2 regions of the Actinacidiphila sp. ITFR-21 genome follow, and region 1 is predicted to be linked to the other one. Evidence: riboswitches for the same ligand, from Rfam matches in the RefSeq annotation. Region 1 holds a riboswitch; the other holds the start of a gene.
What was found. Region 1 has a riboswitch for cobalamin ahead of RLT57_RS05115 (cobalamin biosynthesis protein). Riboswitches for the same ligand answer to the same signal wherever they lie in the genome.
Positions count from the first base shown of each region.

Region 2: another riboswitch for cobalamin. It lies ahead of RLT57_RS27005 (5-methyltetrahydropteroyltriglutamate--homocysteine S-methyltransferase); the one in region 1 lies ahead of RLT57_RS05115 (cobalamin biosynthesis protein).

Region 1 covers NZ_CP134605.1:1,130,128-1,134,027, forward strand. Annotated here, with positions in the region: gene RLT57_RS05105 (alpha/beta hydrolase) at 1-437, opposite strand, end outside; gene RLT57_RS05110 (class II aldolase/adducin family protein) at 675-1,322, opposite strand; cobalamin riboswitch at 1,595-1,792, shown strand; gene RLT57_RS05115 (cobalamin biosynthesis protein) at 1,902-2,984, shown strand; gene RLT57_RS05120 (cobyric acid synthase) at 2,981-3,900, shown strand, end outside.
Region 2 covers NZ_CP134605.1:6,046,764-6,050,663, reverse strand. Annotated here, with positions in the region: gene aceB (malate synthase A) at 1-833, shown strand, start outside; cobalamin riboswitch at 980-1,194, shown strand; partial or broken gene RLT57_RS27005 (5-methyltetrahydropteroyltriglutamate--homocysteine S-methyltransferase) at 1,355-2,579, shown strand; gene RLT57_RS27000 (hypothetical protein) at 2,753-2,905, shown strand; gene RLT57_RS26995 (FG-GAP repeat domain-containing protein) at 3,381-3,900, shown strand, end outside.

The DNA of each region.
Region 1 (3,900 bases):
ACGAACCAAGCGGGCAGCGGGCCGAGTTCGCCCGCCACGGCGAGTTCCTCGTACTCCAGTGCCAGCGCGCTGCCCGGATCACCGGTATAGACCTGTGGCGTCACCCGGACGAAGGAGTCGACACCGAGCGCGCCCTTGTCCACCCGCAGCAGCCGGCGGGTGACGGTACGGCTGTCCCCGTCCACCACCCGGCCGACGGTGGCGTGCACGCCGACGCCGGCCAGACCGTACACACCGGGCCGGGCGGACTCCTCGGTGCGGCCGAGCACGACCTGGTCGCGGGTCAGCCCGCGGACCCGGACCAGACCGCCGGGCGCGGGCCCGGCGACCGAGGGCTTGAGGGCGAAGGCGGAACCGTACCGGCCCGCCGCCAGCGCGGCGGTACCGGCACCCACCAGGGCGGTGGCGGCCACGGCGACCGCGATTCGTAGGCGCATCCGTCCCAGTGTGGGCGGTCGGCGGCGGCCCTGCCAGGGGGCGGCGGCAGTCGGGTGACGCGGCCGGATCCGGGGCAGGAGGCCCTGATGGACCGTGTCCGGCGCGGCGGCGCCGGCCGGCCGGGGCAGCGGTCCGGGCAGGGCGCGGATGCGGAGTCGGGGGCCGGGCCGGGGCGGGCGGCGGCGCCGGGGGCACTCGCCGCGGATGCCGGGCGGCTCGACGCCCGTACCGGGGCCTCAGGGCCGGCCGTAGCCCTTGAGCTTCTCCGTGGCCCGGGACATGTCGCGCTGGGAGAGAGTGCGGGGGGAGCCGGTGTCGGTGGCGGACCGGGCCATCAGCCACACCCGGCACATCCACTCCAGCTGCGCGGTGTGGTCGTACGCCTGGTCGAGCGAGTCGCCGTACACCAGCGTGCCGTGGTTGCGCATCAGGCAGCCGGTGCGGTCGCGCAGCGCCCTGAGCACCGCGCGGGCGAGCTCCTCGGTGCCGTAGAGCTCGTAGCGGGCGACATGGATCTGGCCGCCCATCGCACCGGCCGCGTAGTGGATGTTGGGCAGCTTGTCCACCAGCGCGGACACGGCGGTGGCGTAGGGCGCGTGGGTGTGCACGATCGCGCGGGCCGGTGTCTCCCGGTAGACGGCCAGGTGCGTCGGGAGTTCGCTGCTGGGCCGCAGCCCACCGCGCACCTGGTGCCCGTCGAGGTCCACGGCGACCGCGTCGTCGGGGCCGAGGCGGTGGTACGGGACGCCGGTCGGGGTGATCAGCACCAGGTCGCCCACCCGGGCCGACACATTGCCCGAGGTGCCGACGACCAGGCCGTCCGCGACGCTCCGGCGGGCCGTCTCCACCACGTCCGACCAGGCTTGCTCCACCGCGTCCCGCACTGTCGGCCCCCTTGGGTCGTGGCTGTGTCCGCTGCCGCAGAGGCATTATGCGCGGTGGAACGCCGCCACCGGCCATCGCACGCCGCCCCTGGCCGCCCGGCGCCGCCGCCCGGCCCCCTCGCCACCGCCCCGCCCTCCGGTCCGCCGCCGCGGGCGGCCGTCCCGGCAGGCGGCACGATCGCCCCGGTACGTACCCGGGCACTGGGCGGCGCCCGGCGCGGACCGGGGTGTGGACCACACCACATTGCGTCCACGCAGGTCAAGGGCTGTTGACGGGTCCTGACAGGCGTGGTGAACTGCCGGAAGCCATACGGCGGCAGGAGAGGAAGTCCGGTGCGAATCCGGCGCGGTCCCGCCACTGTCACCGGGGAGTGCACTCCCAACCCCGCGTCACGGCCGACTCGTCGGCTGGAAGACCGGGAGTGCGTTGATCCGGGAGCCAGGAGACTCTCACCGCCGGTCACGTCGAACCAGGGCGCGGACCCTGAGTGAGGACTTCTGCCATGCCCGGCACGCGCGTACACCTTCCCGACCGGCCCCTCCGTCCTGTCGCCCCGGATGTGACGGCGGCCTGAACCGATGCGTACCGACCGCGTGTTCGCGTACGGCGCCACGCTCGGTTTCCTCGCCGACCTCGTCGCCGGCGACCCGCGCCGCGGCCATCCGGTCGCCGGGTTCGGGCGGCTGGCGGGAGCACTGGAGCGCCGGATGTGGCGCGACGACCGGGGCAGCGGCGCGGTGTACGCGGCGCTGTGCGCCGGGGGCGCGGTGACCGCCGCCGTGCTCGCCGGGCGCGCGGTGCGGCCGTCCGCGGCGCTGTCGGCCGGGCTGGCAGCGGCGGCCACCTGGTCGGCGCTCGGCGGCACGTCGCTGGCGCGGGAGGCGCGGGCGGTCGGCGCGGCGCTGGAGGCGGGCGATCTGGCCGCCGCGCGGGCCCGGCTGCCGCACCTGTGCGGGCGCGACCCGCAGGCGCTGGACGCGGCCGGGATCGCGCGGGCGGTGGTGGAGTCGGTCGCGGAGAACACCTCGGACGCGGTGGTGGGCGCGCTGGTGTGGGGCGCCCTCGGCGGGGTTCCCGGCGTGGTCGGCTTCCGCGCGGCCAACACCCTGGACGCCATGGTCGGCCACAGGTCCCCCCGCTTCCTGCGCTTCGGCTGGGCCGCCGCCCGGCTCGACGACGTCCTCGGCTACCCCGGCGCCCGCCTCACCGCCTGCCTGGCGGTGCTGGCCAGCGGCCACCCCCGCTCGGCCGCGCGCACCTGGCGCCGCGACGCGGCGGCCCACCCCAGCCCCAACGCGGGCCCCGTGGAAGCGGCCTTCGCCGGCGCGCTGCGGCTGCGCCTGGGCGGCACCCTGTCCTACGCGGGCCGTACCGAGCACCGCCCGCTGCTCGGCGCGCAGTACCCGCCGCCGTCGGCCGCCGACATCCCCCGCGCGATCCGGCTGTCCCGGCGGGTCGGCGCGCTCGCGCTCGCGGTCTCGGTCGCCGCCTCGGCGGCCGGCGTCCGGTCGCCGAGGCGGCGCGGCGCGGGGCGGCCGGGCGCGGTGGCCGCGGGCGGGACGAGAGCGGGCGCGGTGGCCGCGGGCGGGACGGGGGCGGCGGCGGCAGCCGGCAGGGCGGCCGCGGGTCCGCGGCCCGCCGGGCGGCGGGCGGCGCGGTGAAGGGGCTGCTGGTCGCCGGGACGACGAGCGACGCGGGCAAGAGCGTGCTGACCGCGGGGCTGTGCCGGTTCCTGGTGCGCCGCGGGGTGCGGGTCGCCCCGTTCAAGGGGCAGAACATGTCGCTGAACTCCTTCGTGACCAGGGACGGCGCCGAGATCGGCCGGGCGCAGGCGATGCAGGCGCGGGCGGCCCTGGTGGAGCCGACGGCGCTGATGAACCCGGTGCTGCTGAAGCCGGGCAGCGACCGGAGCAGCCAGGTGATCGTGCTGGGCAAGGCGGTCGGCGAGCTGAGCGCCCGCGGCTACCACGGCGGCCGGCAGCGGGAGTTGCTGGACACCGTGATGGGCTGCCTGGAAGAGCTGGGGGCGCGCTACGACGCGGTGATCTGCGAGGGCGCCGGCAGTCCGGCCGAGATCAACCTGCGCCGCACCGACATCGTGAACATGGCCGTGGCCCGCCGGGCGGCCCTGCCGACCCTGGTCGTCGGCGACATCGACCGCGGCGGCGTCTTCGCCTCCTTCTTCGGCACCACCGCCCTGCTCTCCGCCGAGGACCAGGCGCTGATCTGCGGTTACGTCGTGAACAAGTTCCGCGGCGACCCGGCCCTGCTGCAACCGGGGCTGGACATGCTGCGCGGCCTCACCGGCCGCCCGACGCTCGGTGTGCTGCCGTACACCCACGGCCTCGGCATCGACGAGGAGGACGGGCTGCGGGTTTCGCCGCGCGGCGCGGTCCGCGGGACGGCGGTCGGCGCGCCGTACGGCGCCGAGGTACTGCGGGTCGCGGTCGCCGCCGTCCCGCTGCTGTCCAACTTCACCGACGCGGACGCGCTCGCCGCCGAACCGGGCGTCGTCGTCCGGTTCGTGGACCGCCCGGACGAACTGGCGGACGCCGACCTGGTGGTGCTGCCCGGCAC
Region 2 (3,900 bases), 4.9 Mb from region 1:
CCGCGGCCGTCGAGATGGAGGAGATCCTCCACGAGCTCCGCGAGCACAGTTCCGGGCTCAACGCGGGCCGCTGGGACTACCTCTTCAGCCTGATCAAGACGTTCGGCCACCGGGCGGACTTCCTGCTGCCCGACCGCGCCGGGATCACCATGTCCGCGCCGTTCCTGCGCGCCTACACCGATCTGCTGGTCCGCACCTGCCACCGGCGCGGCGCCCACGCCATCGGCGGCATGGCCGCCCATGTGCCCGGCGGGAGCGTCGACACCGACCGCGCCGCCCTCACCGAGGTGCGGCTGGACAAGGAACGCGAGGCCGAGGACGGCTTCGACGGCTCCTGGGTCGCCCACCCCGGCCTCGTCCCCGTCTGCCGGGAGGTCTTCGACGGCGTTCTCGGCGAGCGTCCGCACCAGCTCGGACGCACCCGCGCCGACGTCGCGGTGACCGCCGCGGACCTGCTGTCGGTGCGGCGCGCCGGCGCCCCGCCCTCGGCGGAGGGCGTCCGCACCACCGTCGCGGTCGCCCTGCGCTACTTCGCCGCCTGGCTGGACGGGCGGGGAGCGGTCCCCCTGTACGGGCTGATGGCTGACGCCGCCACCGCCGAGATCGCCAGGGCGCAGATCTGGCAGTGGCTGCGGCACCGCGTCGTCGACCGGGCGAAGGTCGCGGAGGTGCTGGCGGCCGAACTCGCCGTGCTCGGCGCGGAGTCTCCCGGGGTCGACCTCGGCGAGGTCCGCGCGCTGTTCGAGCGGACCGCCCTGGCGAGGGAGCTGCCGGCCTTCTTCACCGCGCACGCCTACTCCCGCCTTGTGCGGCTCCCGGAGGGACGGTCCTGACCCCGGCTGCCCCCGCCGGCTGCCCCCGCCGGGAGCCCGCGGCTGCGTGCCGCCGCCCGGGACCACCCCGCCGCCCCGGGCCACCCCGCCGGCCCCACCCGCGTCCCGGGATACGGGCGGAGGTGACCGGGGAGCCGGACACGCCCTAGCCTGGCGGAGCAGCCGGTTCACCCCGTCCGCCAGGCGGGGAGTCGCAAGAGGGAACCCGGTGGGATTCCGGGACTGCCCCGCAGCGGTGAGGGGGAACGACCGCCGTCATACGCACTGGGCCCGTGGGGCCCGGGAAGCGACGGCCAGTAGGTGTCCGCCTCGGGCGGACGTGCCCGCGAGTCCGAAGACCTGCCCGTTGCCCGTACGCGACCGATCGCGTACGGAGTCCCGGTGACCTCGTGGGCGGGTCGGCGTATCCACCGAACGGGCGAACGTGTGCGTGGCGCACGGCCGTTCCGTCGGGTTCGTCATACCTTCGCGCTCGCGTCCCGCCCCGGGATCCAGGGAGATGTCTCGCGAAGGAGATTTCCGTGACGGCGAAGTCCGCAGCCGCGGCAGCACGGGCCACCGTGTACGGCTACCCCCGGCAGGGGCGGAACCGGGGGCTGAAGAAGGCCGTCGAGGGCTACGGGAAGGGCCGTGTCACCGCCGATGCCCTCCGGGAGACGGCGGCCGGCCTGCGCAGGACCAACTGGGAGCAGTTGGCGGGCGCCGGTGTCCACGAGGTGCCGACCGGCGACTTCTCGTACTACGACCATGTGCGGGACACCAGTGTGATGGTCGGCGCGATCCCGGCCCGGCACCGCGCGGCGGTCGGGAAGGACGCCTTGGACGGCTACTTCGCGATGGCCCGCGGTACGCAGGACGCGGCCCCGCTGGAGATGACCAAGTGGTTCGACACCAACTACCACTACCTCGTCCCCGAAACCGGCCCCGACACCGACTTCACCGCCGACTCGACCCGGCAGGTGGCCGAACTGACCGAGGCCCTCGCCCTCGGTCATGCCGCCCGCCCGGTGCTCGTCGGCCCCGTCGCCTATCTCCTCCTCGCCAAGCCCGCCCCCGGCGCCGACCCGGACTCCGACCCGCTGACCCTGCTGGACCGGCTGCTGCCCGTCTACGCCGAGGTGCTCGCCGACCTGCGGGCCGCCGGCGCCGAGTGGGTCCAGCTCGACGAGCCCGCGCTGGTCCAGGACCGCACTCCGGCCGAGCTGGCCGCCACCGCCCACGCTTACCGCGGGCTCGGCGGCCACGGCAGCCGGCCCAAGCTGCTCGTCGCCTCGTACTTCGACCGGCTCGGCGAGGCGCTCGCGGTCCTGGCGAAGGCCCCGGTCGAGGGCCTCGCCCTCGACTTCACCGATGCCGCCGCCGCCAACCTCGACGACCTCGCGGCCGTCGGCGGCCTGCCCGGCAAGCGGCTCGTCGCGGGCGTCGTCAACGGCCGCAACATCTGGATCAACGGCTACGAGAAGTCGCTGTCCGTCCTCGCCACCCTCCCCGGCCTGGCCGGCCGGGTCGATGTCGCCGCGTCCTGCTCCCTCCTGTAGGTGCCGCTCGACGCGGCGGCCGAACAGGACATCGACCCGCGGGTCCGCCGCTGGCTCGCCTTCGCCCGGCAGAAGACCGCCGAGATCGTCACCCTGGCCGGGGGACTGGCCGAGGGCACCGGCGCCATCGCCGCGCAGATCGCCGCCAACCGCGCCGACCTCGCCTCCCGTACGGACTCCCCGATCACCCGCGACCCGGCCGGCGGACAACGCGGCCGTCCTGGTCGGCTTCACCCGCCCCGAGCAGGTAGCCGAGAACCTCTCCGCCGTGGACGACCCGCTCTCCGCCGGGGAGTCCGCCTTCGTCCGCCGGACCGCAGGTCGCCTCCAACAAGCGCTGGACGCCTACGGTGAGGTCTTCCTCGACGAGAAGGGGGCGCGATGACCACCGCCCGGCAGCTCTCCTTGACGGCCGCCACGGCCTCGTACCCGGCGGGTTCCGCCGGCCAGGCCAGCGTCCTGCTGTTCAACGCCCAGCACGCCTCACCCGAACGCTCCCGCCGGCAGGCCGCCGACTTTCGGCGTTCTCGCTGATGATCGTGGGGTGGCTCGGGCGGGTGATGGAGGTGTGGCCCGGTCCTGCGAGCCGGCGCGGGGCGGCGGGCAGGTCCGGTCCGCCGGGCCGTACGGCCTGAGCCGTCACCGCGGAGAGGGCGCGGGGGCGCGGGGGCGCCACGAAAGATCGAGGCAAGGGTGTCCGGAGATTGGCTCAATCAGGGCCGCGCATGCGGCCCGGACGGGTGCCGGACGCCGGGCGCCGGGCAGGGCCGCTGGCATACGACCCGGGGGATTGCCGTGACCTGCCGGAACGCCGGACCGCGGGGACGCGTTCACGATCCGGCGTATCGCGGTGGATCATGCCCTGACCCCCGACTTTGTATCACAAATCAACTTATAAGTCTATATAGATATTAGGTGAGGTGAGTCATATTCGCGCGGCCCGCCCCCGAGTAATCTCTGCTGGGACATTTTATGTTCGTGCACATATATGTCCAAGAGGAGAACCGGAGTGCAGGTTCCGTACTTCGAGCGCGAAGTGCTGGCGGACGGCCTCACCGACGGGTATTGGATCCAGGCGGTCGACCTCAACGGCTCCGGCCGTCCGGGGCTGCTGACGTCGGGTCTGGCCGAGGGCGTGGTCCGCTGGTACGAGAACCCGGGCTGGACCCCGCACGTCATCGCACGGATGAGTCAGCCGGTGGCCTGGGCGGCAGCCGACATCACCGGCGACGGAACGCTCGACCTCGCCGTGTGCCACGACTACGGCAAGAGCATGTACGCGCACACGCCCGACGACGGATCCATCTCCTGGTTGCGCAACCCGGGCCCCGGCCTGCTCGGCAGCCCCTGGGAGGTGCGCCGGATCGGCGGCCTGGTCTCCGCGCACCGCCTGCGGCTGGGGCACTTCACCAGCGCGGAGCGGCTCCAGCTCCTCGCCCTGCCGGTGGTGGGCGGAATCGGCGGACGCGCCGGCATGGAGCAGCCGGCCGTGGTGACCGTGCTGAACCGGCCGGACGACGTGCTGGCGG